Regions from separate parts of the Paenibacillus jiangxiensis genome, predicted to be linked through region 2. Evidence: predicted binding sites of a transcription regulator. Region 2 holds the regulator's gene; each other region holds the start of a gene.
The links. Region 2 encodes LexA, which represses DNA repair genes until DNA is damaged. Its sites were predicted from a motif close to CGAACATATGTTCG; they were not measured.
Positions count from the first base shown of each region.

Region 1 (10,962 bases), on a different contig from region 2:
TGAGCCTGGCGCATCTGCACTTCCTTGACGAAACGGTGCATGTCAACCAGCAGGCCGGCACGGATGTGCGGTTTGCGGAAGGTTTAATGGAATTTTGCCGCACAAAGGATATCCAGATTCAGTCCTGGGGGCCGCTCGCGCAGGGACGCTTCTCGGGCAGAGCACTGGAGGATGAGCCCGAGCATATTGTGCGGACGGCAGAGCTGGTCAAGCGTTTGGCAGAGGAAAAAGGCACGACAAGGGAAGCGATTGTGCTTGCCTGGCTGATGAAGCACCCGGCCCTGATCCAGCCTGTCATCGGTACTGCGAATCCTGAGCGTATAACAGCCTGCCAGGATGCAGAACGCCAGGCGGAGCTGATGACTCGGGAAGAATGGTACACCCTGTACGTCAGTGCAAGAGGGAAAGCTCTGCCTTAATGCAGCCAGCTCTGAAACGGGAGTACTTTACAAGGCTTATTGAACTGAGCATCCCTTTAGATTGTTGTGAGACGCTCCGAGAACGAAGCATTCCTACCATCGCTGTTGACCCTCCGGGCCAAAGGCGAACGCTCCGCTTTTCCGGAATTGCTTCGTCCTCTCCGCTGCACCCTGCATGCCCAAACTAAATGAGGAAATCGGCAATTCCCTGACGATTTCCGGTTTGACAAAAAAGTCGAGAACAGGAGTGTTCCTTGTTCTCGACTTTTTAAGTTTCATACCCCTCCTGCACAAAACAACTTGTAGCCCTGATATCTTCCACATTTCTGCAAAAGTTCATATTTTCGAGCTGATATTGCACCCGCCGGAAATCTAACGGTTGCAGTAGCTGCTATTTTACGAAAAAGGACCTGTTCTAAATTCTAACAGTTGTGACTGCCGTTATTTGCATCAATCTAGGCGAAAATATCCGGGTTAAGTGAAATAAGCGACATGGCAACCGCTATAATTTGAAATCAACGTTCTTGGGGCCAATAGCGGCTGTGGTATCCGTTAGAAATGTTTTGATGATTAGAAATGTACCTTGTCAGATGTGTTGCAATGCTAGTTTAACTGACAATGGCCTTGGAAAATAGCCTACCAAAACTGCACATATACACAGGAACTCCTCCTACGTGATACCATATCGCGCCAGAGCTTTAGCGGCTGTTTCTCTCATGCGGGAGAGGAGGTATGCGCCTTCCACCACCTTGATCCTTTTACCCAGAAAACGGATTTTGGACAGCACGTACTCGGATTCATCCGCCTGGTAGGTCAAGGTCATGCGGTAGGTGTCTGTTTCGTCCAGGTAGACCACATCCTTCTCGAAGCAGGAGAAGGCGTACAGGATACGGGAGAGCTCGGGATTATATAAAGGAACAATTTCAATGACGACCTGCTCCCGCCGCGAATCCACAATGGAATCGATGCGGGCCCCCAGCTGAGCAGCCCGTTCCGGGGCAAGGGGCATCTCTCTGACTGAAACGATGTTCTCCAGCTTGGTGCACATGAAGGAACGATGCCTCATGTTATACCAGAGCAGGGACCAGTCCCGCTTGACCATGGAGAATTCCAGCTTGTAGGGAAAGCCCTGCAAATCCTCATGCATCTTGCCGTTCCGCAGCCGAAAAGAAATGCGAATCCCTGCACGGATCAGAATACATGCACGCAGCTCCGGGATCAGCGGATGAAAGACTGAAGCGGTCGGGGGGCCCGCTTTCTCGGTAAGGGCGGAGGCCGGATCAAGCGGTTCATCCGCTTCCAGCAGGGTGCGGAGCTTGGCAAGAGTATCCGGCAGGAACGCCGCTTCGGCAGCCGGGTCCGACAGCATCGTGTGCAGCCACGACCGCTCCTGCGAAGTGGTGGCAAATGCGCCGGATTCGTCGAGCCGCGAAATGACCTGGTAGTTAAATATTTTCTCGAACAGGCTCATAGTAGGCTTGAATCTCCTTCCATTCCTCAATGAACTCGCTTCGTAGGCGGGCTGGTTCGAGTACCTCACAGCTTGAGCCGAAGCTGCGCAGCCACGGCTTGATCTCCATCATGCCATTGACTGTGATCTCATAAATGAAAGAATGGCTGTCTTCTTCCATGACGGTTCCCCACTGCCCTTGCAGGAGGACGCGTTCTTTGATGAAATCACGCTTCGCCCCCTCGGGCCGAAAGAAGCGGACTTTAATCTTCACAGGCTGCCCCGTATCGATCAGCCAACTGCAGCGGGTTCGCTCTTCCAGCACCTGCAGCTTGGCTGTGAACTCCTCCTCTGATACAGTCCCTTCCTCCTGAAGCTGTGTAATGCCCTCCATTCTGATTTTGACGATGCCCCGCCGGTCATATCCGAGCAGATACCAGCGGCCATATTGGTGATCATGGACGATCTGCAGCGGAAGCAGCTGCTGAAGTCGGCCATCGGTTTCTTTGGCAAAAAGCGGGTTGGTGTTCCGGGACCCGTACATGCTGCGCTTGCCTGCGGCAAAGTACAGGAACGAGACGCTGCGGCGGTGCCGGATGGCCTGCAGCAGCGGATGCAGATGCGCTTCGTCCAGAATGCGGGAATAATAGTGATATTTATAAAGAAAAGGCTCTGCAATGTCCCGGTCCGTAGAGAGGCGGCGCAGCGATTTCTTCAGATTGTCGCGAAGCAGGTACCCCTGCACGGAAGGAAGATGAGTGTTGGCCATAATATCCACAAAATCATACAATCTGTTCAGTTCTTCATCATCCAGCATAGTGATCAATTCATTACGCACTCCATAACGGTACGGTCTTCCCCCAGGCTCCTTGCGAATCACCCCGACCTCCTCCAGGTATTTCAGGTCCGAGCGCACGGTCTTCTCATCGGGCAGAGCGGCCTCGGGAGGCAGATCGCTGCAGCATTGATCCAGCAGCTCAAGCACGGTGAGCTGCTGCTCCTGCAGCGCAGTTACGATTTTACTGAGACGCACGCTTTCCGTCTCCTTGAGCGATTTGGCGCGGAATAGAAACAGCAGCAACGGGTCTGTTGAATCATAATAGGTGTAGCGCAGCATTTCGGCAAAATCATTGCTTTGATCTTCCGACAGCTTCCGCTGTACGGTCTGCACGATTTCCTTCAGGCGCCGCAATGTTTTGTCAAACGTATGTACAGAAATCCCGAGCCGCTCGGCGAACTGCTGGCGGCTGTATGCGCCGCTCGTTAATACGAGCATACGCAGGAACTGGATCTCCTTGTCGAAGCTTTCTTTGGCCATATTCAACACCCCGTTTCTAAATAAAGCTGATTTCCACATTGTAACAGGAATTTTTAATCTTGGGGGAGCCCTCGTCATACTTTTGCCGTTTTCAGGAGAGAAGGAATAGGGGATGATACAGGTACCAAGCGGATGCAACGAGAGGAGAGAGAAGCATATGTCTGAAACTGAAATGAACACCAGAATATTGGAAGAACTGCGGCGTATTGAGCGGGAGGAGCAGGTCAGAATCGTATATGCCTGCGAGTCCGGCAGCCGGGCATGGGGGTTTCCGTCCCGGGACAGCGATTATGATGTGCGGTTTATATATGTTCGGCCGGTAGAGTGGTACCTGTCGATCTTTGAAAAGAGGGACGTCATTGAGCAGCCCATAAGCGGGATGCTCGATATCAACGGTTGGGATTTGAAAAAGGCCTTGAAGCTGTTCCGCAAGTCGAATCCGCCGCTGCTGGAATGGCTGCAGTCGCCGCTGCCGTACTATGAAAAGTATTCTGTTGCCGGGCAAATCCGCAGTATATCCCCCTTAACCTTTTCACCGAAGTCATGTATGTACCATTACCTGAACATGGCGAAGGGCAATTTCCGGGACTATTTGCAGGGTGAACAGGTGAAGATTAAAAAATACTTTTATGTCCTCCGCCCGCTACTGGCCTGCGGCTGGATTGAAAAGCATGACAGTATGCCGCCGATTTTATTCGATAAGCTGATCGAAGATCAGCTTCCGGCCGATTCCGTGCTGTATGACATCATCATGCGGCTGCTGGAGCGCAAGAAAGCCGGGGAGGAGCTGGATATGGAGCCGCAGCTGCAGCCTGTGAATGCTTTTATACAGGAACGGATCGCCTATTACGAACAGACCGCTCCTGGCTTAAGGCAGGCTGAGGATGCATATGATCAGCAACTGGATGAGCTCTTTCGTTCCGCGCTGCAGGAGGTATGGAATGTTTAGCGGCAGCAGTCTACGTAATGCAAAAAATGAACCCCGGAGCGGCAAAATTTGCTGCTGACCGGGGTTCGTTAACGAGGAGTCTATGACCTGGGTGCTATATCAGCTTAGCCCATAAACGTCGAATTCATACAAGGATTATCCGTACGGCGTGCCTCTGAAAGATCATGATTTGCCTAGGTCTTCAAAATGGCTTGTCGCGCTAAAACTGAAAGCTTAACTGCTCCACTTCCGGTCCGGTCAGAGGAACAGGAGAAGATGCAGAATACTCAAAAGCCGTCATCGGGCAGGAGCCAGACTGGCTTAAATGCCCGGTCCGGGGAGGGGAAGGTACATCGTCCTGTAAGGAGTACTGCGCACGCAGGCTGCGGAATTCCGCTTTCTTCACCTCCCTGTAATCCGAATCCGCATAGGATCCTCTATATAACTTCCTGTATGCGGGCAGCAGATGGGGATAGTGCTGCTCCAGGGCATGCAGAAACCATGCCTTTACATCCGGTGTCAGCCTCAGGATGGAGGTCATCGCAAACGATGCCTTATGCTGCTGTGCAGCCGAGAACAGTTCATTCAGATCTTCGGCCGAATCCGTCAAATAAGGAAGAATCGGGGCGATGAACAATCCGGTTCGTATCCCTGCTGCAGACAGTTCTCCGACAGTCTCCAGCCGTTTGCCCGGCAGCGGGGCGGCAGGCTCCATCCTGCGGATAATCTCCGTGTGGAGTGTGCCTAGACTGATATTTACAGAGATCATATTCATGTCCTTCAGCACATCGAGGTCACGCAAAATCAAGGGCGAACGCGTCGTAATGCTGGTAGGGATCCGGTATTTTGCGAGCACCTTTAGACATTCGCGCGTAATTTTCGTTTTGCCTTCCACAGGCTGATAAGGATCGGTTGCGGTGCCGATGGCAACGTGGCCTATACTTTCCACCAATTCGCCGATATCATAGTTATATTTGCGCGCCATCCGGGACAGCTGCGCTTCCAGCGCCTCGGGTGCGTTCATTTTCATGAGAATATGGTTCTGGAACTCATCGTCCGCTTCTTTGCCGATATAGCTCTGGAAAGCTCTGGCATAACAGAAATGGCAGCCGTGCGAACAGCCGCGATAAGGATTGATGGACCAGTCAAAAGGCATGCTTTCGGCCTTAACCCGGTTTAGGGTCTGCTTGATCGTCGTCTGTTCATAGGTTTTTCTGGCCATGGGCAATGCCTCCTCAATAAGAACGTTTGTTCCCCTTTTTTTTGTGAGTATACTACATTTCTATGAAAAGTGAAACCCTGTCTGAACCGGAAATGTATTCCGGGATCAGTTCTAGATGGGATATTGTCAGCTTTGTAAATGTGGTGTACATTATTCATGATTCCAAAAAGAAACGGGAGCTTGATGAAGTCAGGCTGAGAGGGTGGCCACATGCCGCCGACCGTGAAATCTGATCTGGGTAATGCCAGCGTAGAGAAGAACAATTGCAGTCAGTATGCATGCAGCCTGCAGGCGGAAACGCCGCAGCTGATTGCCTGCTGTTTCCCGCAGTCTGCCTGTCGGGATATCTGACAGCATATGAATTCATACTGCGCAGCTGCCTGCCCGGATCGGGGCAGGTTTTTTTATTTTATTATTTTGAATGGGGGAGTTAAAGGATATGACAGCATTTAGCTCTAAAAGGGGAAACAAGCTGAAGCTGACCGATATTTTGGTCACCATCGTGATTGCGGTGGTATTCGGCATGGTGTACAAAATCTGGGGTCCGGCTTATGACATGGTTAAACCGCTGGGCCTGCACGCGGAGCAGATTACTTATGGAATGTGGTTTATGGCAGGAACGTTTGCCTATCTTATTATCCGCAAGCCGGGGGTGGCCGTTCTGGCGGAGGTGGCCGCTTCAACCGTCAGCGCTTTATTGGGCAGCGAATGGGGGATTTCCACTTTGTATTACGGACTGCTGCAGGGGCTGGGGGCGGAGCTGTTTTTCGCCATGTTCCTGTACCGGAAAAATAATCTGCTTGTAACATGCCTAGCCGCTGTCGGCGCGGCAGCCGGATCGCTCATCCTTGATTTCTATTACGGCTACATTGAATCCTTGACGGCATGGAACTATACGCTGTTCATCGGGCTGCGACTGCTCGGAAGTGTCGTGATTGCGGGTTTCTTCGCTTATTATCTGTCGAAGGCGCTTGAGCTGACAGGTGTGACCCAATCGCTCCGTCCCGTCTCCCGGGAAGATTATGAGGCACTGGATTGAGCATGGGGCATGAGTTCTCTGCGGCAGCGGGTGTTACCAACCTGAAGCTGAAATTTCCGGGAGAGCAAAGCCTGCTCTTCCAAGGATTGTCTATTTCCGTCCGTAAAGGGGAAAAGCTGCTGCTGCTTGGGCCGAGCGGCTGCGGCAAATCAACGCTGCTCCAGGTGCTGAGCGGCTTGATCCCCGCTGCCGTCGAGATTCCGATGAAATGCGATGAAGTCATTGTCCCGGAACGTTCCGGAGTGGTGTTTCAGGACCCTGATACCCAGTTCTGCATGCCTTTTGCAGATGAAGAGCTGGCTTTTGTGCTGGAAAACCGCCGTATTCCGCGTGAGGAAATGCCCTCCCGCATCCGGGATTGCCTGGCACGTGTCGGATTGGCGGAAGTAAAAGCGGGAATGCCCATTCAGGAAATGTCACAGGGAATGAAGCAGCGGCTGTCTGTTGCGACTGTGCTGGCAGCGGAAGCCGAGGTGCTTTTCCTGGATGAGCCGACAGCGCTGCTGGATGAAGAAGGAACCGCACAGGTTTGGGATACAATCCGCAACATATCGGCGGACAAGACGCTCATTATCGTGGAGCATAAGATCAGTGAAGTGATTCATGAGGTGGACCGGGTAGCAGTTCTGTCTCACACTGGAGAAATCATTGCCGACGGGACGCCGGATGAGGTGTTCTCCACACAGAGGGAAAGGTTAAGCGAGTATGGCATTTGGTACCCGGGGGTGTGGACGAAGGCGGCTTCTCCACGCCTCCTGAGCTCTTCATCGGCTGAGCCGGTTATAGGAGGGATGTCCTGCTTAAAAGGGAGCTCATCCTGTCACGACGCTTCTCCGGTACTGGAGCTCAGCGGTTTTGCCGGAATGCGCGGCAGAACGGAGGTCATTCGGGTCGATGACGCGAAGGTGTTCGCAGGACAGTGGATCGGGATCACCGGTGCGAACGGAGCGGGCAAAAGCTCCTTGCTCCTGTCTATGATGGGCCTGCTCAAGACAAACGGCCGCTACGAGGTATGCGGACGGCCTGTAGGCGGAACAGAGCAGCTGGCCGAAAACATAGGCTTTGTATTCCAGAATCCGGAGCTTCAGTTTGTTACCAACTCGGTGTATGAAGAGGTGGCCTATTCGATCCTTCTGGATCACCCGGATGCGGAACAGCGGAAGCCGAAGGTGCGGCAGCTGCTTGCCCGCTTCGGCTTGTTGCAGTTGGAGGACAGGCATCCTTACCAGCTCTCGCTCGGGCAGAAACGCCGTTTAAGCATTGCAACTGCCATCATCCGCGCGCCGAAGGTCCTTCTGCTGGATGAGCCCACCTTCGGCCAGGACGCCCGCAATACCTTTGCGATCCTTGACTTGCTTGAATCGCTACGCAGGGCGGGCACGGCAGTGATCATGGTTACTCATGATTCCGAAGTGGTCCGCCGTTACTGTACGGATGAATGGCGGGTACGGGGTGGGAGGGTCGAACTGTGCAGCTGACTTTTCCGCACCGCGAGACCTGGTTGCACCAGGTAAATCCGGGCTTGAAGCTTCTCTTGTTCGCTATGCTGTTTCCGGCAGTGATATGGATTCATAATTTGAATATCATGATCAATCTTGCGGCAGGAATGCTGCTGCTGCTTACGGGGGGCGGGCATCCGTGGAAACGGCTGCTGTTATACGCTTCCCCGTTTATTCTGATCTTTATCTCCACTTCGACAGGAATGATGTTTTTCGGTAAAGGAGAGACGACTTGGTGGAGATGGGGGCTGGTGCATATTACGGAGGAAAGCTTTTACCGGGGGCTACATCTGGGCTGCAGAGCAATCTGCATGGCGGCTGTGGGCCTGCTGTTCGGACTTACGACCCGGCCGGTAAAGCTGTTTTATTCCCTGATGCAGCAGTGGCGGCTTCCTCCGAAGTATGCATACAGCTTTCTTGCGGCAATGCGGATGATTCCCATCCTGGTCGAGGAATTCCAGACGCTCCGGCATGCACTGGCCATCCGGGGAGCGAAGCGTCATATCGGCCGCTGGAATCTGTATGCCAGAATCAAAATGTATGCCATCCCGCTGCTTGCGCAAAGCATCCGCCGCGCGCAGCGCATTGCTGTTGCGATGGAAGCCAAGGGATTTTCGGATGCGAAGCGCACGTATTATTATGTGATCGGGTACTCACGGGCGGATGCTTGGCTGATGGTTTATTTTATCGGGATGTTTGCTGCTGCCGGATGGGCAGGGAGCATGTATCCGTACTTCGATGCACTGGACGTACGGTAGCTGTTCGGATGGCTAACGGGTTGACAATCAGGGTATAGTTTTATACAGATAGATATAACCGGAGTGAACCGAGCTCCTGAAACTCGTAATAGGAGGAGAAGCAGATGCAGAACAAAGCCGACCGCCTTAAGGCGGCCCGGGTGCCGGAGCGTCCCGAACTGGATGCGGAGCGGGCACGCCGCCTGCCGCCCGGACAGACCCTCACCGAGAGCTTTCCCATCCTGCATGAAGGAGCTGTGCCCGAATACGATTTGGCCGCATGGGATTTGCGTATTTTCGGAGAGGTGGAGGAGGAGCGAACGTTTACTTTTGATGAGCTGCAGGCGCTGCCTGTAACCCGTACGGTCAGCGACATTCATTGTGTGACCCGCTGGTCCAAGTTCGATACCCCTTGGGAGGGTGTACGCTTCTCGGATCTGATGAAGGAAATCAAAGTCAAGCCTGAGGCGAAATATGTCATGATTCATGCTGATCCGGATTATGAAACCAATCTGAAGCTGGCGGATTTGCTGAAGGACGATGTGCTGCTGGCCTGGAACTATGACGGCAAGCCGCTGACCGCCAAGCATGGCTGGCCGCTGCGGCTGGTCGTGCCTGCTTTTTATTTCTGGAAAAGCGCCAAATGGATTCGCGGGATTGAATTCATGAAGGAAGACCGGCCGGGATTCTGGGAGAGCAACGGCTTTCATAATACAGCCGATCCGTTCAAGGAGCAGCGTTTCTCGTCAGATGAATATTATATGCCTGAAGACGAATGGAAATATGTGGAGGCGGATTAATAAGCCACGTATGGTGGAGCAGGCGAATGAAGAAGGGGATGCTTAAGTGTTAAAGCATCTCCTTTTTTTGCGTGCGCGGATTTGTTAAAATGGAAAAGAAATCGATTACATATCATCTGGGATAGCTTGCGGCAGGTGTGGATCACCACTTTGAGGAGGCGGAGAGATGGGACAGAATGATGGGAAAAAAGTGAAATGGGGTATTATCAGCACAGGCTGGATTGCCGGCAAATTTGCGGCTGATTTTGCTCATGTGGCGAACGGGGAGCTGTACGCGGTCGGTTCGAGGTCAATAGAAAGCGCCAACGAATTTGCGGAGAAATATCAGATCCCCCATGCCTACGGGAGCTATGAGGAGCTGTTAAACGATCCCGAAGTGGATGCCGTGTATATCGGGACACCTCATCCTTTCCACAAGGAAGCTGTGCTGGATGCTCTGAACGCGGGCAAAGCGGTGCTGTGTGAAAAGCCTTTTACGATCAATAGCGGCGAGCTGGAGGAATTGATCAAGCTTGCCAGGGAAAGAAATCTGTTCCTCATGGAGGCCATGTGGACCCGCTTCCTGCCGACGATCCGCAAAGTGCGGGAATGGCTGGATACCGGCAAGATCGGCGAGGTGCGTCTGCTGAAGGCCGAGTTCGGCTTCCGTACCGGCTGGAACCCGGAGAGCAGACTGCTGAATCTGGAACTGGGAGGCGGTGCGCTGCTTGATGCAGGCATCTACCCGGTATCCTTTGCTTCCATGATCTTTGGTTATGAGCCGGAGGATATATACAGTAAGGCGCATATCGGCGAGACGGGTGTCGATGAGGAATTCTCGATTATGCTTACCTACAGCGGTGGCCGGTCAGCGATGCTGAACGGAGCGGTGCGTCTTGGCCTGACCAATGACGCCTATATCCATGGAACCGAGGGTTATATTCATATTCCATCCTTCTTGAATTCCAAAACGGCGGTCCTGCATATCGGAGGCCAAGAGGCGGAGACCTTCAACGATGACCGTGTCTCCACCGGATATGCTTTTGAAGCGGAGGAAGTAGGCCGCTGCCTGAGCGAAGGCCTTACGGAGAGCCCAACGATTACACTGGAGGAATCTCTGGGCATTATGAAGCTGCTGGATGCATGCCGCAGCCAGTGGGGACTTCGCTATCCGGGTGAAAGTTGAACCTGATTTCAACCTAATGTCCCAAACAAGCTGTGCCTGTTTCCGATGGTAGTGCGGTCGCCGTGCAACCGAATTAGGCTTGTGGCTGTGAATATGCTGCTGTGCAAAATCAACGGCTCCAAGCCGATCAGTGAGCTTAAATTTAAGCCGGAATTGATTGTAAGACAAGCAACGGCCGCGTGAAAATAATTGCAAATAACCTGCCCTGGGAGATGAGTTCCTAGGGCAGGTTATTGTTGCAGCCATTGCATCAGTTTGGGTGATCTTAGTAGATTGGCATTAAAAAGCCACCTCGAAAGAGTTGATTTATTGATGGAACCATTAATCTGATTACAAGCACATCTGATTACTTCGTCAACCCGCGTATGATTTACTTCATTTAGAA
Region 1 covers NZ_JBJURI010000001.1:413,413-424,374, reverse strand. Annotated here, with positions in the region: gene ACI1P2_RS01825 (aldo/keto reductase) at 1-419, shown strand, start outside; gene ACI1P2_RS01820 (WYL domain-containing protein) at 1,090-1,890, opposite strand; gene ACI1P2_RS01815 (helix-turn-helix transcriptional regulator) at 1,865-3,187, opposite strand; gene ACI1P2_RS01810 (nucleotidyltransferase domain-containing protein) at 3,345-4,136, shown strand; gene ACI1P2_RS01805 (SPL family radical SAM protein) at 4,336-5,337, opposite strand; gene ACI1P2_RS31455 (hypothetical protein) at 5,527-5,694, opposite strand; gene ACI1P2_RS01800 (ECF transporter S component) at 5,777-6,376, shown strand; gene ACI1P2_RS01795 (ABC transporter ATP-binding protein) at 6,373-7,854, shown strand; gene ACI1P2_RS01790 (energy-coupling factor transporter transmembrane component T family protein) at 7,845-8,633, shown strand; gene ACI1P2_RS01785 (sulfite oxidase-like oxidoreductase) at 8,738-9,412, shown strand; gene ACI1P2_RS01780 (Gfo/Idh/MocA family protein) at 9,579-10,577, shown strand; gene ACI1P2_RS01775 (hypothetical protein) at 10,623-10,760, shown strand.
Region 1: ACI1P2_RS01805 (SPL family radical SAM protein) is a predicted target of LexA. The motif match lies at 5,357-5,370, and genes of this name have one in related genera.

Region 2 (10,962 bases):
GGCAGGCCCGTATACGGTCAGCGGAGACGTCCCCCCCTGGTACGCCCTGCTGGACAGCAATCCGGGCAGTCCGAACAGATGGTCTCCGTGAAGATGTGTAATGAATATTTTCTCTAGCTTGCTCAGCTTCAGGGGCGACCGCAGAACCTGCTGCTGTGTTCCTTCTCCGCAGTCGAACAGCCACATCGTTCTGCGCTCTTCCAGCAGCCGCAGCGCCACTGAAGTAACATTGCGCTGAAGCGTCGGAACGCCGGCGTTTGTGCCCAAAAAATAAATGTCCATACTTATCCAACCTTCTTCCTCTGGGCAGCAAAAAACCTCCGAAGCCCGGAGGATTCTGCTGCCAACCTCTTCTGCTCCTATACGCTGCGCACAACCCGGGAAGAGGCAGCACTCCTCCCGCTTGCCTCAGACCGCCTAGGCTTTATCCACATTGAAATATTGAGCCTGCGGATGGGCGAAGACCATGGCGGAAACGGAAGCTTCCGGCTCCATCATGTAGCCCTCCGTCAAAGCGACTCCGATATCCTCCGGCTTCATCAGACGGAACAGAGGCTCCTGATCCTCAAGATCCGGACAAGCCGGGTAGCCGAACGAGACACGGATTCCCTGGTATCTTGCCCCAAGCCGCTGCTTCATCGTCATATCTGGCGGATCCGGGAAGCCCCAGTTGTCCCGCATCATATGATGAATCCGTTCGGCAAGCCCTTCGGCCACCTCCAGGGCAACCGCCTGCAGCGCATGTGAGCGCAAATAATCCCCCTGATCCTTCCATGTCGTGGACAGCTCGCGGATTCCATGACCGGCTGTAACGACCAGAAAGCCGACATAATCCATTGTACCTGAACTTACCGGTTTAAGGAAATCCGCCAGACAGAGGTAAGGCTCAACCTGCTGCCGCGGGAAGGAAAAGCGATGCAGCACCTTGCTATGATCAGCCGGATCATAAATCAAAATATCATTGCCCTCCGATTGGGCGGGAAAGAAGCGGTACATCGCATGTGCCTGCATGATCGCATCCAGAACAGCCGACTGCAAAATCTCGTCCACCGTCTCCTTCAGGCTGACCGCTTTGGGGTCGCCTGCTGCCAGCAGCTGCTCAACATTGCCTTTCAGGCCCAGGTGGTGTCCCAGCAGCATCTGCATATTCACATATGGCAAAATGTGGCTGATCGGATAGTTGCGGAGCACATGGCGCTCAAGATCAGGCGGAATATAGACAGGTACATCCGTTGAGATATTGGAGCGTTCGACGCGGCTCAATTTCGGCAGCGGTTTCGGCTCGGCGATTGCTTCTGTATCTTTCTCGTTCTCCGCCTCTTCGATCATCACCCTGCGCGTGTCGGGATTCATTAATTTGTTGGCCAGATCCAGGCCGTCCATGGCATCCTTGGCATACAGGACAAGACCGTTGTATTCCGGCCTGATCCGGTTTTTGGTAAATTTTCGGGTTAACGCTGCCCCTCCAACCATGATTGGAGCATCAATACCCGCGGTTTTCAAATCCTGGGCGGTCACGACCATCTGCTGCGCGGATTTCACCAGCAGTCCGGAGAGACCGATGGCATCCGCCTTCTCTTCGCGATACGCTTCAATAATCCGCTCAGGTGGTACTTTTATACCCAGATTAATGATGCGGTAACCGTTATTGGAGAGAATGATTTCAACCAGGTTCTTTCCGATATCGTGAACATCCCCTTTAACGGTGGCGAGAATAATTTTACCCTTTACCGAGCTCTCGTTCTTTTCCATAAATTGTTCAAGATGCGCAACGGAAGTCTTCATCACTTCAGCGCTTTGCAGAACTTCAGCGACAATCAGCTCATTGTTGTTAAACAGCCGCCCAACCTCTTCCATGCCAGCCATGAGCGGACCATTGATGATTTCCAGCGGCGCATATTTCTTTAAAGCCTCATCCAAATCCGGAACAAGCCCCTCTTTGCTGCCCTCTACCACATAAGCGGCCAGACGTTCTTCAAGCGTCAGATTCGAGACCTGCTTTTTCTTTTCTACCTTTTTGTCCCGGAAAGCCGCCACAAAGAGCGCCAGAGTCTCATCATTCGTATTGTAAATGAGATCCTCCGCCAACTTCCGTTCATGCACCGGAATGGAAGCATAGCGCTCCAGCTTCTCCGTATTGACGATGGCATAGTCCAGCCCGGCTTTGGTACATTCATAGAGGAACACGGAATTAAGCACCTCGCGCCCGGCTTCCGGCAAACCAAAGGAAACGTTGCTGATGCCGAGAATGGTGTGCACGCCCGGAAGCGCCTCTTTAATGAGACGAATGCCCTCAATGGTCTCTTCGGCCGATCCGATATATTGCTCATCTCCCGTTCCAACCGGGAACACAAGCGTATCGAAGATCAGGTCTTCAGGAGAAAGGCCGTACTTGTTCACCAGCAGGTCGTATGACCGTTTGGCTACCTCCAGCTTATCCTCCCTTTTAATGGCCTGCCCTTGCTCATCAATCGTGCCGACCACAACGGCCGCCCCATATTTATGAATCAAAGGTACGACCATCTCAAATTTTTCTTCCCCGTCTTCAAGGTTAATGGAGTTAATTATTCCTTTTCCTTGCGTATATTTCAGGGCAAGATCAATTACGGCAGCGTCTGTCGTATCGATCATGAGCGGCACCTTCACTTTGTTGACGACAAGCTTCAGGAAGGCTTCCATATCGTACGCTTCATCACGGTCCGGGTCCTGTACACAGATATCCACGATGTGCGCTCCGCTCTTGACCTGCGCACGGGCGACTTCCGACGCTTCCTCATATTTGCCTTCCACGATCAGACGCTTAAACTTGCGCGAGCCGAGAACGTTCGTGCGTTCCCCTACCATATAAGGGCGGTTGTCCTGCTCAATGTAGACCGTTTCAATGCCCGCAATCGCTGGCGGATGCTGCCCGCGCAGAGGACGGGGCGGGTACTTTGCCATTTCGTCGGCCATCGCCCGGATATGGGCGGGTGTCGTACCGCAGCACCCTCCAGCAATGTTCAGCCATCCTTTTTCCGCGAATCCCCCCATTTTTCTCGCCAGCGATTCCGGAGATTCATGATACTGGCCGTTTTCATCCGGCAGCCCTGCGTTAGGGTAACAGCTGATCGCAGAGGAGGACATGTCTGCCAGTGAGCGGATATGGTCCCTCATAAATTCAGGGCCGGTCGCACAGTTCAATCCGATGGAAACTGGGCGCAGATGCTCCAGTGATATATAGAAAGACTCGATATTTTGACCGGCAAGTGTTGTGCCCATAGGCTCAATCGTACCGGAAATCATCAAAGGCAGTTCAATTCCGCTCTTGGCATACGCTTGCCGGATTCCGATGCTGCCTGCTTTTACATTTAATGTATCCTGTGACGTTTCAAGCAGCAGCAGGTCCACCCCGCCCTCAATGAGAGCCAGCGCCTGCTCCTCGTAGCTGTCAACAAGCTCGCTAAAAGTTACACCGCCTGTAACAGACAGCGTTTTCGTTGTTGGTCCCATAGCCCCTACCACAAACCGGGGTTTGTCCGGTGTCTGGAAGGCATCCGCCGCCGCACGGGCGAGGCGGGCTGCAGCGAGATTGATCTCCCGCGCTTTATCTGAAATGTCATATTCGGCAAGGACAACCGAAGTAGCGCCGAACGTGTTCGTTTCAATCAGATCCGCCCCTGCCTCCAGGTAGTGCTCATGAATCCGTTGAATGACGTCCGGTCTCGTCAGCACCAGCATTTCATTACAGCCTTCGAGCTCCTCACCCCCAAAATCCGCCGCGGTCAGCTCCTCCTGCTGTATCATCGTGCCCATGGCACCATCGAGAATAAGTATCCGCTGCTGTATTGCATGCTGCAAACTTTCTTTCATTGCCCTTGTTCCCCCTCGCAAAACGTTAAATCTTAGTTTAGCAGAAACGCTTCCACTTGAATACATACAACTGTGATATTTAGAATCTATAGTATTCAACAAAACTGAACAATTCTATAAGCCGGAAGAGAAAACTTTCTCATATCACAGTCAGTCTCCGTATACGCAGGTCCAATTCATACTTATAAGCGGTATCCTCTGTACGTTCTTTATAATCACCATGATATAATGGATAAAATATATCAAATTCACATCGACAGGTGACCCAATATTCGCTATAATGCATAATTAATATGATAATTCCAAGTGGAAAAGAGGGAGAAAAAATGGCTGAGATCGTAATCCGCAATACGAATGAACGCATCAGCGATGAGGCTGCTGTACAGGAATTTCTGGCCAAGCAAGAAGTACTGTATGAGAAATGGGATATCAGTAAGCTCTCTGACGAGCTTAAGGAGAATTTTACTTTATCAGATGAACAAAAAGCCCGGGTTCTGAGCACCTTTGACAGCGAAATCAAAGACCTGGCCGCCCGCCGCGGGTATAAAATTTGGGACATTATCACATTGTCCGAAGCGACTCCGAACCTTGAAGAGCTGCTGGCCAAATTTGAAAACATCCATACCCACACGGAAGATGAAATCCGGGCGATCGTAGGTGGCAAAGGCATTTTTATCATTAAAGGCGCCAGCGATCTCGGGTACTTTAATGTGGAATTGTCGCCTGGCGATGTCATTTCCGTACCGGAAGACACACCACACTTCTTCACTTTGATGGAAAATCAGAAGATTGTGGCTGTCCGTCTCTTTATTGAAGAAAACGGATGGGTGGCACACAACTATGATGATCCGACTTTCGTTAAAGCTTGAGAAAAACGTCTATCGACATACATTCACCGAAGAAGACCGCGTTTGTAAACAACCCTGTTGCAGTCTATCCAGGCTGACAGCAGGGTTGTTTTGTCGGTGAGCAGAAATTGAAAAACCGCCCGGCGCGCATTTCGCGTCCGGACGGTTAAAGATCAGGATAACGATTGAATTACATTCTCGAGTTCAGCAAGATGCCTGATTTCAAAGTCAGGCTGAATGCTCTCCGTATTTGTCTTGCTGTTCCGGTTTACCCAAACCGCATGAACCCCAGCTGCGAGCGCACCTTTGATGTCCGTCGTCAGCTTGTCGCCAACCATAACCGCCATGTGCGGATCAATCCCGAGCAACCCCAAAGCATGTTCAAAAATGGAGGGATCAGGCTTACCTTTGCCGAACGTGCCCGAAATGACGATATGATCAAAATAAGGGATCAACCGTGGCACTCCGTCCAGCTTTTCCTGCTGCAGCGAAGGAGATCCGTTCGTCAGCAGCAGCAGCTTATATCTGCCCCTGAGCTCGTCAAGCACCTGGAATGTTTCTTCATATACAAATGGGCGCGCTCTCCGTTCAATCCCGAACTGTTCGGCAAGTCTGCCTGCCAGCTCTTCATCGGCTACCCCCACCTTTTCGAGTCCTCTTCTCCAGGATTCCTTGCGGTATACAGGCGCCAGCTGTTCCAGCTGCCGGAATTCGGGCTGATCTCCGCCGGCAAAGGTTGCCCACAGGCCTTCAAAAGGATTAATGCCTATCATTTTGGTAAAAGGAAAGGTTTCATAGGATTCATAAAGTAATCTGGCCTCTGTCCTTACCGCTTCCTCCAGCTTGACCGGATCCACACCGGTTGCCTTGGAGGCCGTCTGACATACGGCCGCAAATGCTTCCTCAACACTGCGCTCATCCCAAAGCAGCGTATCATCCAGATCAAACATTACCGCTTGAATCGTCATCCCGCTCGTCCACTCCTTCATTCAATTAACCTGATGGCTGCTGTATCCTGCTCCCCGCATGTGATTACTTATTTATTTGACCCTTTCGCTTGAAACGAAAGCTGATTGGCGGTTGCAAATTTCTCAAGCCGTTCCGCGATGGAATCGGTATCATAACGGCCCAGTGTTTTATTAAAAACCCAGTTGCCGCCTTTGCCCTGCTTCTCAACGATAACATAACCGGACTGAACCTGGATGCTCTTGATCTGATCCGCAGGCATCGAACGCTCCCTTCCGCCCTTCAGCGTATATAGCGTGTTTTTGCCAACCCGCAAATACGGACGGCGGAGAAAAAATACGAGCGCAAGCAGCATATAGAGCCCAAACACAAGCCAATCCATGCCCCTCATGCCTACCTGTGTCCATAACATGGTCAAGACCAGATACAGGACGGACAGACCCGCCAACATAATCGGAACCGTTACATTACGCCCATAATATGTATCACCGGCATTTCCCGTGCTGCTGCCGATCGGTTGGCCCCCCTGCTTTTTACGCTGCTTGTTCACCTTCTCCATGTTTTTGCGAATTTTTCTTTCAAATGAACCAGCCATATGCACATTTCCTTCCTCTAAATAGTAACGGTTATATAGTGACGGTGCCTCCGCCCGGGCCGCCAGCAAGTGGACCGGACCAAAGCACCGGCTGTATATCGTTATAAATGTATTTAATGCTTCGGTCCTTTGCCATTGTCCGGCTCGTCATCCACAAGCTCGATGGATTCCAGCTGCTGCCGGAAATTTCGGCGGATGTTGCCCAGGTAAATTTCACGAAGCTCGGCTCTTTCCTTTGTTTCGGCTTCGGTCAGGCCCTCTCCTTTTGCTTTGCGCGCCAGCTCATTAATGCGCGCCACCAAGCTGTCAATATCCAAATTTTGTCCCCTCCAAATACGCAAAGATACTATACACTTTGACACGTTAAAAAGAGCTTGTCAAGGTTCCCCCGCAAGCTCCGTTCCATTCGTTCATATTCGTCTCAATCCCATATGTTGAGAACTATATATATGATTCGGCTGCAGTAGGCAAATCCCTCAAAATTCCGGCAGCAGCAGCACATCCCCTGCCCTGATTCCGGAGCTTTCGAGCCCGTTGATCCGAATAATTCCTTCTATATAAACTCTCGTATCCATGTAGTCCGGTTTATGCTCCTGTGCAATTCCCCACAACGTATCCCCCGAAAGCACAACCACTTTCTCATCAGATGCATGTAAATCGGACGAACCTGCAAATACTGTAAACAGGCCGGCAAAAGAAATCCAGAGCACAATTACGGCAACGAATAAACGAAGCATGCTGACCAGTGAGCTTTTGTTCTGCACAGCAGCTCTTCCGTCCGTGTGTCCGCCCTGCACCACTGCCGTATTATATATGCTTTGATAGGAGCTGTATTTTAACATGTTAACAACCTCCAAACATTTGTTCTTGTTTATTTCGAGAACACTATAACACGAACACATGTTTTGTTCAAGCAAAAATTAGAACACAAGTTCTCTTTTTTTCGCTTCCAGATTTCACAAGAAAAACGCAACTGTAAAAGCCCGGTTTACGGCTGTACTGCTTGCTGTCACAGCAGACATTCTGCCATGCAAATTGTTTGCCGACTTTCAGAACTTATGTTTGTACGAACGGAAGTTCTATGTTATAATTTTCCCAAACGTTACTTAAATGGGGTTGATGGGACATGTCTAAGATTTCCAGCAGACAGCAGGCAATTTTGGAATTTATACGTAATGAGGTTCGCTTAAAGGGATATCCTCCCTCTGTAAGAGAGATTGGAGAGGCGGTTGGACTTGCTTCCAGTTCTACTGTCCATGGGCACCTGGACCGGCTTGAGAAGAAGGGGCTAATCCGCCGGGATCCCACCAAGCCGCGGGCCATCGAGCTGCTCGGCCAGGAGGATTCGGATCAGACACATATGTTCAGCTACACGGTAACCCGCGTTCCGGTGGTCGGCAAGGTAACCGCAGGCATTCCGATCACGGCTACGGAGAATATTGAGGATTATTTCCCGCTGCCTCAGCAATTTGTCGGTGATGACAAGATGTTTATGCTGTCTGTTGTAGGGGACAGTATGATTGAAGCAGGCATCACTAACGGGGACTTTGTCATTGTAAGACAGCAGCAAACGGCCAATAATGGAGACATCGTCGTGGCGATGACCGAGGAAGACGAAGCGACCGTGAAGACCTTCTACAAAGAGAAAGATCATGTTCGGCTTCAACCCGAGAATCCGAAATACGAACCGCTCCGCTTGACCAAAGTCAGCATATTGGGCAAGGTAGTCGGTTTGTTCAGGGATTTTCACTAGCTCATATTAGACCTAAGACACCCCTGCAATTTGTGTGATCGAGCATAAATTGCAGGGGTGTTTCTGTCTATTCAAAGTTAATGCCAATGAGCGGTTGATTCTGCTTCTGTGCGAATGCTGATGAATGCCTGTCGTCAGGCAATTGTCCAGTCAAGCGCGGCTAAATGGCATATGTTATATCAACATATCCGAAAGGAGTTGTCAGAATGTCTTTTTATCCAACAGCAGGGCCTATCGTCTACCCTCCGATTCGATTCATCAATGATCGCTACTTTCCAACGGTCGTTCCGGTAGTTCACCCCATTGAAGTGATCAACCGCTGCCATCCGGTTCCAGTTCCGCATCATGTATTCCCTGTATCCGTGAGAAACGACCCAAGCTGTTACATCTGCTCTGTAGGCAAAAAAAGAAGAGGCCGCTAAGCAGCCCCTTCCAAATGTGACGAATCACAATCAAAAGCCTTGGACGCTCCAAGGCTTTTTCCGTTCGACATTCATTTGCACGTTTATTTTCCATCACCAAAAAAGATAAAGCCCTCAGCGCTGGCGCGCCAAGGACTCTCCTCCTTAATAAAGAGTCAAATACTGATCTCTCTCCCATTGGTGAACCTGCGTGCGGTACATATCCCATTCGATCTCTTTGAGCTCGTAGAAGTATGCAAGAGCGTGGTCGCCAAGAGCATCGGCAATGACTTCGCTGCGCAGCAGCTCGCCAAGTGCCTCTTTCAGATCAGCCGGCAGGCTGGCGATTCCTTCTTCTACCAGTTCTTCTTCCGTCATGACATAAATGTTGCGGTCGATTGGAGCTGGCAGCGAAAGCTCACGCTTGATACCGTCCAATCCCGCTTTAAGCATAACAGCCAGTGCAAGATAAGGGTTCGCAGCAGGGTCCGGATTGCGGACTTCAACGCGGGTGCTCAGACCGCGCGAAGCAGGTATACGAATCATCGGGCTGCGGTTGCTTGCAGACCAAGCTACGTAGGACGGTGCTTCATAACCAGGCACCAGACGTTTGTACGAGTTCACAGTCGGATTCGTAATTGCCGCCATGGCACGGGCATGCTTCAGAATACCGGCCATATAATGACGGGCTGTCCGGCTCAGGCCGAGCTTGTCATTTTCATCATAAAAAGCATTCTCGCCGCCCTGGAAGAGCGATTGGTGGCAGTGCATACCAGAACCGTTTACACCAAACAGCGGCTTAGGCATGAACGTTGCATGCAGGCCATGCTGTCTGGCAATCGTTTTCACCACGAGCTTAAACGTTTGAATCTGGTCGGCTGCTTTAATAGCGTTGGCATATTTGAAGTCAATCTCATGCTGCCCAGGCGCCACTTCGTGGTGGGAAGCTTCGATTTCAAAGCCCATCTCTTCCAGGGTCAGCACGATTTCACGGCGGCAGTTCTCACCCAGGTCTGTAGGGGCAAGGTCAAAGTATCCGCCTCTGTCATTCAGCTCTTCGGTCGGATTGCCTTTTTCATCGGTTTTGAACAGGAAAAATTCAGGCTCAGGCCCCACGTTCATGGACGTAAAGCCCATTTCCTCCGCTTCCTTCAGCACTCTCTTCAAAATGCCGCGTGGATCTCCTGCAAAAGGAGAACCGTCAGGCATGTAAACGTCACAGATAAGACGCGCAACGCGATCCGTGGCTACCCAAGGGAAAATGACCCAGGTGTCCAGATCAGGATATAAATACATATCGGATTCTTCGATACGCACATAACCTTCGATCGAAGAGCCATCAAACATCATTTTGTTATCCAGTGCCTTCTCAAGCTGGCTCACCGGAATTTCCACGTTTTTGATCGTGCCGAGCAAATCCGTAAACTGCAGACGGATAAAACGCACATTCTCTTCCTGCGCAATGCGGAGAATATCTTCTTTAGTGTAACTCAATGTAACCTCTCCTTTTATCTGTTATGTGTGGACGATATTCAAAAGGATTTTACATCAGAAGCAAGACGATTGCCTCACTTATTATTAAAAAAGCGTGAAAGCTCCCCTTGAATGAGCGATACCTGTCCCGGTCGCTTGCCCGCCACCAGCTGCTGCTTCAGCAAACGGTGCAGCTGCGTATCGGACAGCTCGCGGCGCTTGACCTCCGTATCGGCCGTGATGACCGTTGCCTCCTCGGATTCCTTGCTGACAGGGTTCATCACCTGCTTGATTCCTGCTATATTTACACCTTTTTCGATCAAAGCTTTAATTTCAAGCAGCCGTTCCACATCATTAAAGGAAAACAACCGCTGGTTGCCTGAGGTCCGCGCCGGAACGATCAGGCTGTGCTGCTCATAATAGCGAATCTGTCTTGCAGACAAATCAGTAAGCTTCATCACAATCCCTATCGGGAACAAGGCCATATTTCTGCGAATTTCGTCACCCATCGTTTCATCAACCTTCCAGTGATCTTTTCTACTGACCCCATTGTACATTTACCTGATGTAAAATGTCAACGGCGTGTTAGGTAAACTCACAGTAAATTACGGTCCTTCATCGTTTGCAGGGCCTTTAACACCCCGAATTTGACGTGCGAGTACGTTAGTCCGCCCTGCATATAGCCGATATACGGCTCCCGAATGGGTGCATCTGCGGACAATTCCAGACTGCCTCCCTGTATGAAGGTGCCTGCCGCCATAATAACAGGATGCTCGTATCCCGGCATATCCCATGGCTCTGGCACCACATGACTGTCTACGGCGGCAGCCTTTTGAATCCCCTGCACAAAAGCAATCAGATGCTCCGGCCCGTCAAAGGACACGGCTTGAATCAGATCGGTCCGATGCTCGTCCCAGGCCGGCTTGCTTGTAAAACCGATGGCTTCAAATACGGCGGCAGCAAAAATGCTGCCCTTCACCGCCTGTCCCACGAGCGTCGGAGCCAGAAACAGGCCTTGATAAATGCTGCGTGTCGTCCCCAGCATTGCTCCAACCTCGGCGCCAATTCCCGGTGCCG
Region 2 covers NZ_JBJURI010000021.1:59,848-70,809, forward strand. Annotated here, with positions in the region: gene rnz (ribonuclease Z) at 1-282, opposite strand, end outside; gene metH (methionine synthase) at 418-3,849, opposite strand; gene ACI1P2_RS19625 (acireductone dioxygenase) at 4,176-4,718, shown strand; gene ACI1P2_RS19630 (HAD family hydrolase) at 4,871-5,665, opposite strand; gene ACI1P2_RS19635 (hypothetical protein) at 5,734-6,258, opposite strand; gene ACI1P2_RS19640 (DUF896 domain-containing protein) at 6,372-6,575, opposite strand; gene ACI1P2_RS19645 (LysM peptidoglycan-binding domain-containing protein) at 6,735-7,100, opposite strand; gene lexA (transcriptional repressor LexA) at 7,385-8,011, shown strand; gene ACI1P2_RS19655 (hypothetical protein) at 8,218-8,433, shown strand; gene glnA (type I glutamate--ammonia ligase) at 8,578-9,906, opposite strand; gene ACI1P2_RS19665 (MerR family transcriptional regulator) at 9,981-10,394, opposite strand; gene ACI1P2_RS19670 (methionine gamma-lyase family protein) at 10,481-10,962, opposite strand, start outside.

Region 3 (10,962 bases), on a different contig from region 2:
TGTCCAGGCTGGGACAGGGGCTTGAATTCAGTCAATTGATAACCTGCTCCGAACAGAGCCTCAATGTGTTCTTGTGTCAGGTGAATGTGGCGCCCGGAAACGCCTACAGATACGATTTTACTCATCGTGTGTCACTCCTTTTTCTCTATAACAATCCATGCAAACCTATGCCATTATACTCCTTTTTGCAAAAGAAAGAAAACCGGATTGCACAAATGTTCTCTAAACTGTCGCTTTTGCCAGCCAGTGCTTGGAAGCCTATTTGCGCATTCCGGTGTTTTAGCTGCTAATTTCGTTGTTTCGGGAGATTTTCCTGTAAGTAGGATACAGCGCTGCCGCACAACCACCTTTTCACCAGCTCTTCTGGGAAGTGTTTCAGCAGCAGCTCTGTCAAAGCTGGATAGCAGCCTGGATGCTCCAGTCCGATAACATGCTCCTTAATGCCGTCAAAGTCCGAACCGAACATGATATGCTGCGCCCCTCCCAAAGCACAGATATGCTCCAGATGGTTAAGCAAGCGGTTCATAGGAGGGCTGCCCTTCTCCTGCAAAAACATCGGCACAAAGGTTAACCCGATCCTTCCGTTTCGGATGATCAGCGCTTTGATTTGTTCATCGTTTAAATTTCTTGGATGTGGAAAAACAGCCGCGGCGTTGGAGTGCGATGCAATCGGCGGCCGTGCGCTTTGCTCCATGACCTCCCAAAAGCCTTTTTCACTTAAATGCGATACATCCAGCAGCAGGCCCAGCTCATTGCAGCGCTGCACCAGTTCTCTTCCCTTGTTGGTCAGCGCTGCGTTTCTCCGCTCCATTACACCGTCCGCAGCCCAATTGGCAAAGTTCCAGGTTAATCCGATAAACCGGACTCCCAGCGCAAAGCATAAATCGGCATAAAACGGATTGCCTTCGAGTCCGTCCACTCCTTCCAAGGAGAGCAGTCCCCATATATCCCGGCGGTCAGACTGCGCAATTTGTTCCGCTTCCTCACGCCAAAGCAGCGCCTTTAGCTCTCCCTCCGGACCGGCTATTTTTTCCCTGAAGATTTGAATCTGCCGGGCAACATGGTCTATTCCCGGGTTTCCCGCCCCGGCAGGTATATAGATTGCAAACGTCTGCAGCTTCACTCCCCCCGCTTGCAGTCTCTTGTGTGTCACATCCAGCTCCGGATGATTGAAATCGAGCGCGGAGTTTAGCATCATCTTACTCAATACGTCACAATGAAAATCGGCTACCTGCCACGGTTGATGAAAGGTTGTCATTACAAAAAATCTCCTTTCCCTGAGCTCAAATCAGAAAACAAATAAAAAAGCCTGTTTACAGATCAAAGATCGTAAACAGGCTTATAAGCAATCCCTCGATTATCTTGGTTCCACAATAAGTTTGATTGCGGTGCGGTCTTCTCCATCGATCACAATATCTGTAAATGCAGGAATACAAATCAAATCCACCCCGCTAGGCGCTACAAATCCCCGGGCAATGGCTACTGCTTTGATTGCTTGGTTGAGTGCACCCGCTCCAATCGCCTGCAACTCAGCATTACCGCGCTCACGCAGGACTCCAGCCAATGCGCCGGCAACGGAATTGGGATTGGACTTTGCTGATACTTTTAATACTTCCATAGTAAGTACCTCCCCTGGGAATATGATGATGGTTTGATTCCACTAGTAGATGATATTCGAGGGGCTGCAAAAAATTCCTGCTTTCTGGAAATATATTTTAACGGCAGTGCGCTTGTGGGTCAGTCCATACGCCACTCATCTTCCTTTAGCCGTATTTTTTCAATCCTACGAGCTTTGCCGTCTTCATCATTCAGCTCCACACATACAGCATGAAAATGCCATTTGCCATTATCGACCTGAAAGCGGACGGGCAGTTGGGTTTTGAACTTGCGTAGAACAGCTTCCCTCTCCATACCAAGGATGCCTTCCCACGGCCCAACCATGCCCACATCCGTCTGGTAGGCCGTTCCCTGCGGCAGAATCGTATCATCATTGCTCTGTACATGTGTATGCGTGCCAACCACGATTGAAGCCCGTCCATCAAGATGCCAGCCCATGGCGATTTTTTCCGAGGTCGCTTCCGCGTGGAAATCAACAAGAATATGCTTGTGCTTCCGCCGCAGTTCGTCTACAATCTCATCCGCAGCCCGGAACGGGCAATCGATGGCCGGCAAAAAGGTCCGTCCCTGCAGGTTGACAAGAGCCAGCTCTTTCCCGCCTGAACGCACAACTGTATATCCCAGGCCAGGTGTTCCCGGCGGAAAATTCGCCGGTCTGATCATTCTCGGTTCATCATCGATAAACTCGAAGATCTCCTTGTTATCCCACGTGTGATTTCCCATCGTAATGCCATGAACGCCCCAGTCGAAAAACTCTCTGGCAATGGCTCCGGTGATCCCCCTTCCGGCGGCCGCATTTTCTCCATTAACAATAATAAAGTGGGGCTTGTATTTTTCCTTCAGAAAGGGAAGATTCTCCTTCAATGCTTTTCTGCCGACGTTTCCTACAATATCTCCTATGAATAGTACGTTGATTTCAATTCCTCCTAACCAGATTCACATATCCTATATCTATATTTTAACACATGAAAAGTGGCCCACACGGGGCCACTTCATCATTTTATCTATTTGGCATATTCAACCGCACGGGTTTCCCGAATGACGGTTACTTTAATATGCCCAGGATAGTCAAGCTCATTTTCGATCGTTTTGGTAATATCACGTGCCAGGCGGAACGCTTCGGCATCATCCACTTTTTCCGGCTGCACCATGACACGAACTTCACGTCCGGCCTGAATGGCATAGGATTTCTCTACACCTTCAAAGGATTCGGAGATGGCCTCCAGCTTCTCCAGACGACGGATATACGTTTCCAGCGTTTCTCTTCTTGCTCCCGGTCTTGCAGCGGACAAAGCGTCTGCCGCTCCTACCAGCATGGCGATAACGGAGGTTGCTTCCGCATCACCGTGATGGGAGGCAATACTGTTGATAACAACCGGATGCTCCTTGTACTTCTTCGCCAGTTCCACACCAATTTCGACATGGGACCCTTCCACTTCGTGATCCAGTGCTTTGCCGATGTCATGCAGAAGACCTGCACGTCTTGCCAGCACAACATCCTCACCTAATTCTCCGGCCATCAAGCCTGCCAAGTATGCCACTTCCATGGAGTGCTTAAGCACATTCTGGCCATAGCTTGTACGGAACTTCAGACGTCCGAGAATTTTGATCAAATCCGGATGCAGGCTGTGAACTCCCACTTCGAATGTAGCCTGTTCACCGTATTCTCTAATTCGTTCATCAACTTCCCGACGGGATTTTTCCACCATTTCTTCGATACGGGCCGGATGGATTCGTCCGTCTGCGACGAGCTTCTCCAGTGCGGTCCGTGCAATTTCACGGCGGATCGGATCAAATCCGGACAAGATTACAGCCTCCGGCGTATCATCGATAATGAGGTCAATGCCCGTAAGGGTCTCAAGCGCACGGATATTACGTCCTTCACGTCCGATAATGCGCCCTTTCATTTCTTCATTCGGCAGAGTTACAACGGATACCGTCGTCTCGGCCACATGATCCGCTGCACAGCGTTGAATCGCCAATGTAATGATTTCACGGGATTTCTTATCCGCTTCTTCTTTGGCCTGCTGCTCAATTTCCTTGATCATCTGAGCCGTTTCATGACGAACCTCTTGCTCTACGTTAGACAATATGATGCTTCTCGCATCCTCCATCGTAAGGTTGGAGATCCGTTCCAGTTCTGTCACCTGGCTTTTGTAAATCAGCTCAATTTGCTGCTGGGTTTCATCAATTCTTTTCTCTTTGTTAGCCACTTGTTCTTCTTTTCGTTCCAGCGATTCTATTTTTTTATCCAGCGACTCTTCCTTTTGCAGCAGTCTTCGTTCCTGCCGTTGAATTTCATTCCGACGTTCACGAGTTTCTTTTTCAGCTTCGTTACGGATGCGATGGACCTCGTCCTTCGCCTCCAGTACCGTCTCTTTCTTCAGTGCTTCTGCCTCTTTCTTTGCGTTCTCCACAATTTGTACGGCAGCTTGCTCCGCACTGGAAATTTTAGCTTCTGCAATAGATCTGCGAATAAAATAACCAATCCCGAACCCAAAGAATAACGCGGCTGCAACGAGAATGATCGAGATTCCAGGACTCATACTGTTCACCTCCTCGTTGGTTCCTCCAAGGCATTCCTTGGGACTTGTTCAGTTGTTCATTACGCTTCATCAATGTGAACATGCTTCCACATGTACAATACCGCCCGGAGGGCGGCTTCACTTGTTATGGGCGATGAGAATCAGTCCCAGACGTCCCCTTTTTTGGAAGGAAAAAGAGGGCCATTTGAGCACGGATTCATGTCCATTTTATTACTTGACAATCAGCATTGTCAAGAGAATGCAAACTTACATACGTCTCTCTGCCGCCAGCTCCAGGAAGGCTTACATCTACGCTGCAGCTAATCCCAAAGCAGTTCATCATGCTCTTCTGCTTCCAGTCCTGCCTGGTCACTGCGCAGCAATGACTGAAGCACTCTTCTGGTTATCCCGCCCGAATAGCCCCGCCTCATTAAAAATGAATAGGTTTTGCGCTTTTTTTCGCTTACTTCACCGCGAGTCTGATTCCATTTCTTCTGTCCTGCCAGCAATGCGCTCTCCCATTCTTCCGCTTCACTGATATCACCAAGCGCCTCGGCAATGATCGATCTGTCCACTCCTTTTTGCTGCAGCTCCTGCTTGATCCATAATTTTCCTTTCTTCTGGCCGGATATGCGCTGCTGCGCCCACTGCCTGGCATACAGCTCGTCGTTCACCAGCTTCTCCTTCTCCAGACGTAGCAAGGTTTCGTGTACGACTGCCGGTTCCAGTTCCCTCTCCAGCAAACGCCTTGACAGCTCCTGGCGTGTACGGGGCTTGCGCGCCAAATACTGCAGTGACATCACATATGCCTGCTGTCTCTCATCTGCCATGACAATGTCCGATAGCTCACTTTTATTGAAAAATGAACCTTTGGTCATGCGGTATTTGATCATGACATCCTCAAGAACAGACAGCGAATACGGTCCGAAATGTATAATATATCTGCCCCGCATGCCGCGCTTCCCCTGCTCCACCCTGGTAATTTCGAGTTCCTCACCGGCCGGGAAATGTTCTATGCCCTGCTGAATTTTATGCTCTTCTTCCATCGGCTCATGCTTCATTCCTGAAAGACCCTCTCTTAGCTTTCCTTTTTTAAGACGTATAAATGAAAACGCCCTGCTCATCGAGCAGGGCGCCATTGTAATCCAATATAATGATTATTCAAGCTCAAGCAGCTCTTGCTCTTCTTTGGCTTCCTTCGCAAGATCCTCAGCGCTCGGAGCCGCAACCGTTGTAACGAGATTGCTTGCAGCGCGGATTTTCTGTTCAATGGTATTCGCCAGGTTCGAATTTTCTTTCAGGAACTGCTTGGCGTTCTCACGGCCTTGACCAAGACGTTCTCCTTCATAGGAATACCAGGCGCCGCTCTTATCAACGATGTCAAGCTCGGTACCAATATCGAGCATGCTGCCTTCCCTGGAAATGCCTTCTCCGTACATAATATCCACTTCGGCTTGTTTGAAAGGAGGAGCCACTTTATTTTTAACAACTTTAATCCGGGTGCGGTTGCCCACAACGTCGTTGCCCATTTTCAAGCTTTCAATACGGCGCACATCCAGCCGGACTGTGGAGTAAAACTTAAGAGCACGGCCGCCAGGCGTCGTTTCCGGGTTGCCGAACATAACGCCGACTTTCTCACGCAGCTGGTTGATGAAGATCGCAATGGTTTTCGATTTGTTGATGGCACCGGAGAGCTTGCGCAGAGCCTGGGACATCAGACGCGCTTGCAGACCCACATGCGAATCTCCCATTTCACCTTCGATTTCAGCCTTCGGCACGAGAGCCGCTACCGAGTCAATAACAATGATATCTACTGCGCCGCTGCGCACAAGCGCTTCGGCAATCTCCAACGCCTGCTCACCTGTGTCCGGCTGTGAAAGCAACAGCTCGTCAATGTTAACGCCCAGTTTATTGGCATAAGAAGGATCCAGGGCATGCTCCGCATCAATGAAGGCAGCCTGTCCGCCTGTTTTCTGTACTTCAGCAATCGCGTGCAGCGCTACTGTCGTTTTACCTGAAGATTCCGGTCCGTATATTTCAATAATACGGCCTCTCGGAAAGCCGCCAGTTCCTAGTGCAATATCCAGAGCAATCGATCCACTGGGAATTGTTTCCACTTGCATATGAGTCGATTCTCCCAGCTTCATGATTGAACCTTTACCAAATTGCTTTTCTATTTGACGGAGCGCCATATCCAGCGCAGCACGACGATCTGACAATTAGCTCACATCCTTCATTGTTTATAATATTATAATACCTTGTTTGGACACGTTTGCCAAGCATTTTTTCGAACATACATTCGTTTTTTTTGCGCAGTCTGATAACATCCGACATTTGTGGAGCAACCCTAGGATATCATTTTTAAATAGAGAAAAAGAAGACGGATCACTTCTTCTGACAAAAAAAGAACCGTTGGCAATTTGGTTGCCACGGTTCTTCCGTATGATCGAATTATATCATTCTTTTTCAATTTCAACAAGCCGGCGCCACAGTCGGTACAAAATGGCCTTGGTCGAGCGGATGCGGATCGTTTCCCGGTTGCCGTTCAGGCGCAGCTCATGAACCACCGTCTTCTTGCCCCGCTCCGCGATCCCGATATAGACAAGTCCAACAGGCTTGAGCTCTGAATAACCGGGACCCGCCACGCCGGTAACCGACAGCCCGAAATCGCTGTCCATGACCATTCTGACCTGCTCCGCCAGCACCTGCGCCACTTCCGGGCTCACCGCTCCCGGGCTGTTCTCTCCCTCAAGATAATCATGGGGCACATTCAGCAGCTTCTGCTTGATCTCATTGGAGTAGCAAACGATACCGCCTTTGAAGATCGTGGCGCTGCCCGGTATGGATGTAAGCATCTCCATAACGAGACCGCCGGTGCAGCTTTCCGCTGCGCCAACCGTCAGCCCCAGTCTGCCCATCCATTCCACAATGACTTTCTCCAGCGGCACATCTTCACTGGCATACAGGTGCTCCGGCAGACGCTGCTGGATCTGAACCTCGGCCGCATTTAGCTTAACAAGCGCTTCTGCTTCGCTTGCCGCCTTCGTAGACACCCTGATCGTCACTTCCCCTTCCTTGGCGTAAGGGGCGATCGTCGGATCGCTCTGTCCCTCGATCAGATCGATGAGCTTCGTTTCAAGGGCAGATTCGCCGATGCCGGCAAACTTGAGCATTTTAGAATAGATCGCCATTTCACTGCCGCCCAATGCGTGCTGAAGAAGCCACGGCTTTGCCTCCTGTTCAAACATCGGCTTTAATTCCTTGGGGGGACCGGGCAGAATAACATAATATTTCCCCTCTTGCACAAGGGCATTGCCCACAGCCAGCCCGGTTTCATTCTTCAGCGGCGTGGCCCCGTCAATCGTCAAAGCCTGACGGCGGTTGTTCTCCGTCATTTCAACTCCGCGCTCCCTGAAGAAGCCTTCGATCTTATCCATTGACAGTCTGTCGATATGCAGATCGCGTCCCAACACGGCAGCGATGGCATCCTTGGTCAGATCATCCTGGGTCGGCCCCAGCCCGCCGGAAAACAGGATAATGTCCGCCCGGCTTTGCGCCGTTCTTACCGCCTCCTGAAGGCGTGTCATATTGTCTCCTACCACGGTTTGAAAATAGACATCAACCCCGATCGCCGCCAGCTCTTGGGATAAATATTGGGCGTTTGTGTTCACAATTTGCCCCAGCAGCAATTCGGTGCCTACTGCGATGATTTCCGCTTTCATATTATCGTCCCCCATATCAATTCATATCGTATCTTTTCCGCTGCTCCAAAAGAAAAAGCAATAGGCAGCCCTATTGCATTCATCTTCAAACACAGAAAATCTGTGCTCAAGCTTTGGAGGAACGAAGCAGGTGCTTATTCTTTACAAAATAATCATACCCTGAATAAATGGTAATGAAAGCAGCCGCCCAGATCGAAATTTGATCAAACGGAATTCCCATAAAGACAAAAGGGAAGTTGTTGATCAGCAAAGCCACGACGGCCACGATCTGTATGACCGTTTTCAGCTTGCCCCAATTGCTCGCAGCCACCACAGAGCCGTCAAGCAGCGCAATCTGCCGCAGTCCGGTAACGGCAAACTCCCGGCTTACGATCACTACGGCCACCCAGGAATCCAGCTTGCCCATCTCCACGAGGGAGATGAGCACCGCAGTGACAAGCAGCTTGTCCGCCAGCGGGTCAAGCAGCTTGCCTAGATTGGTCACCATGTTGTGCTTGCGGGCCAGGTATCCGTCGATACCGTCCGTACTTGCGGCCACAATGAAAATAAGTGCAGCAAGCAGCTGGTTGAAAGGCAGGCTGAATGATTCCCATTGCAGCGGACCGGGATAGAAGTCAAATTCCACCAGCAGACAGATCATCATAAGCGGAATAAGGCAAATCCGCGCCAGTGTAATTTTGTTGGGTAAATTCACAGCACACTCTCCCCTGACATTCTTATATGCATATGTAATTCGAAACGGCATTAGCACCGATGGCTTACCCGCATTATCGACTTCAAGTATAATATACGGCTGAAAGACGTGTCAAAACAGGCTGCGCCTGCATCTGCCGGAGAGCCGGAAAGCAAAAAAACTCTGGCGCAGCCGACGGTACACCAGAGAAAATCCTTACTTAAAGTTTGTGAACTGAAGGTCGATGGAAAGATCCGCCTTGCGCAGCATCTGAATGACATCCTGAAGATCGTTTTTACTCTTGCCTGTTACGCGGATTTGGTCTCCTTGAATCTGACTCTTCACCTTCAGCTTGGAATCACGGATCAGGATGTTGATCTTTTTCGCATTTTCCTGGTCGATTCCCTGCTTGAAGCTCAGTTTTTGCCGGACCGTTCCCATCGAAGCAGGCTCCAGCTTGCCGTATTCAATATTTTTGATGGCAAGCCCGCGTTTGATCATTTTCGATTTCAAAATGTCGATGACCGCGTTCAGCTTGTATTCGTCGTCCGACGTAATCGTCAAAGCGTCCTTTTCCAGCTTGAGGCTGCTTTTGCTGTCCTTGAAATCAAAGCGTGTCTCAATTTCACGCTCCGCCTGATCCACGGCATTCACAAGCTCCTGCATGTCCATCTTGGAAACGATGTCGAATGAATTTTCTGAAGCCATATCCATCACATTCCTTTCGGAAGAAAGTTCAAACATTAATTATATGGAAAAGCTATCCGGATGTCTAATTCTCCGCATGGAAAAAGGTGCTTTTCACGGGTATACCCGAAAAAAACACCCATCCAACAATACAGCTTAAAAACTGCTTGCGTCAGACGTTATTGCCCGGCCGAATCCGTTTCCGAATCCGTAGATGCAGAGTTCGAGCCTGCTGTACCGGTCGAGCCTGGAACAAGCCGGATCCGCGTTGTCGCCTTGCCGTCGGTCACCGGATGCCCGCCAACCGTAATCGAGGTTGCGGAAGCAGCACCCGATTTAATGTATAATCCCCGTTCATCAAAGTCGAAAGAATAATTTTGTCCAGCTTCGGTCATCCCGTACTGCAGCTTTTCACCGCTTGAATTTTCACCCCTGTATACCTCAAGCCAGCTTGTTCCGGTTGCTTGAATCTCCACTTTGACAGGACCGCCGCTTGCGCTGGACACGCTGAAAATGGTCGTTTTTCCGGCCTTGCCGTCTTCGGTTACCGCAACCCCTTCAGTGGTTCCTGTTCCTTCATCCGTTCCCGGCTGTTCCGTCCCGGTATTGTCCGGGGGAGTCTCTCCCTGCCCGTCAGTCAGGCCGCCCCCGCCGGTCTCGCCATTCGTCGTGCCGGTCTCACCCTGTGGCGGAGCAGAAGTATCGTTGCCTGTTCCACCCGCCGGAGGAGTCGTTCCCTGATTGCCGGTTTCCTGGCTCCCGGTTCCCTTGCCGCCCCCGGTGGCCGGAGGTGTCTGGCTTTGGTTATTGTTTTGGGCCACATCGTTTGGAGGAGTGGTACCATTATTTCTTGTCTCGATATATATATAAATCAAAACGAGAATCAAAATCGGAAACAGCCACATCAGCGCGCTCGACATCCATTTCATATTCCGTTCACCCGATGCGCGGGCAGCCCGTTTCTGAACAACCGGTTCCATCGTCGCTTCCTGCTCCTGCACAGGAACGTCCTTTTTATGGCCTTCAAGAAGTTCGTCTGCATTTAATCCTACCGTCTCAGCGTAGGTCTTAATAAATGCTCTGACGTAAAAAGTTCCTGGCAGCACCTTGTAGTCACCCGCTTCAATCGCTTCCAGGTACCTTTTGCGAATTTTCGTCATATCTTGGACATCGTCCAGGCTCAACCCTTTTTGCAGCCGGGCCTCTCTTAACTGCTGACCCAGTTCAGACATGCCATCATCTCCTCATTTCTCTCCACGTTATTAAATATCGTCTGTGTAACTGGTAGTGAATGTATCATATATAATTTCCTCGTTCGGATTGTTGCGCAGCTCAATGATAATATGGAAATCATCAAAACTGTAACCCGATTCGCGGACAAAAATATCCGGATGCTCAATCACCTTGGTGCTCGGCAAATTCATGATGTCCTGCAGCAAATTATAGTGTTTCTCATTGGAACGGATTGTACTCACAATGCCGTCAATAATAAAAACATTGTTGGGGTTCATTTCCTCATCGGAAAGCTGGCTGCGAACCGTTTGGCGCAGCAGCGTAGAGGAGACGAACGTCCATCTTTTCGCAGCACACACGCTGCTGGCTATAATGGACTCCGTTTTCCCGACCCGTGGCATTCCCCTCAGACCGATGACCTGATTTCCTTCCCTCTTAAATACTTCACCCAAAAAATCAACAAGTAACCCAAGCTCATCCCGTGTAAAGCGGAACGTCTTGCGGT
Region 3 covers NZ_JBJURI010000003.1:154,348-165,309, forward strand. Annotated here, with positions in the region: gene pduL (phosphate propanoyltransferase) at 1-125, opposite strand, end outside; gene ACI1P2_RS04320 (dipeptidase) at 287-1,258, opposite strand; gene ACI1P2_RS04325 (stage V sporulation protein S) at 1,358-1,618, opposite strand; gene ACI1P2_RS04330 (TIGR00282 family metallophosphoesterase) at 1,738-2,532, opposite strand; gene rny (ribonuclease Y) at 2,622-4,163, opposite strand; gene ACI1P2_RS04340 (regulatory protein RecX) at 4,463-5,203, opposite strand; gene recA (recombinase RecA) at 5,300-6,361, opposite strand; gene ACI1P2_RS04350 (competence/damage-inducible protein A) at 6,599-7,864, opposite strand; gene pgsA (CDP-diacylglycerol--glycerol-3-phosphate 3-phosphatidyltransferase) at 7,971-8,558, opposite strand; gene ACI1P2_RS04360 (YajQ family cyclic di-GMP-binding protein) at 8,754-9,245, opposite strand; gene ACI1P2_RS04365 (RodZ family helix-turn-helix domain-containing protein) at 9,404-10,456, opposite strand; gene ACI1P2_RS04370 (DUF3388 domain-containing protein) at 10,487-10,962, opposite strand, start outside.
Region 3: recA (recombinase RecA) is a predicted target of LexA. The motif match lies at 6,431-6,444, and genes of this name have one in related genera.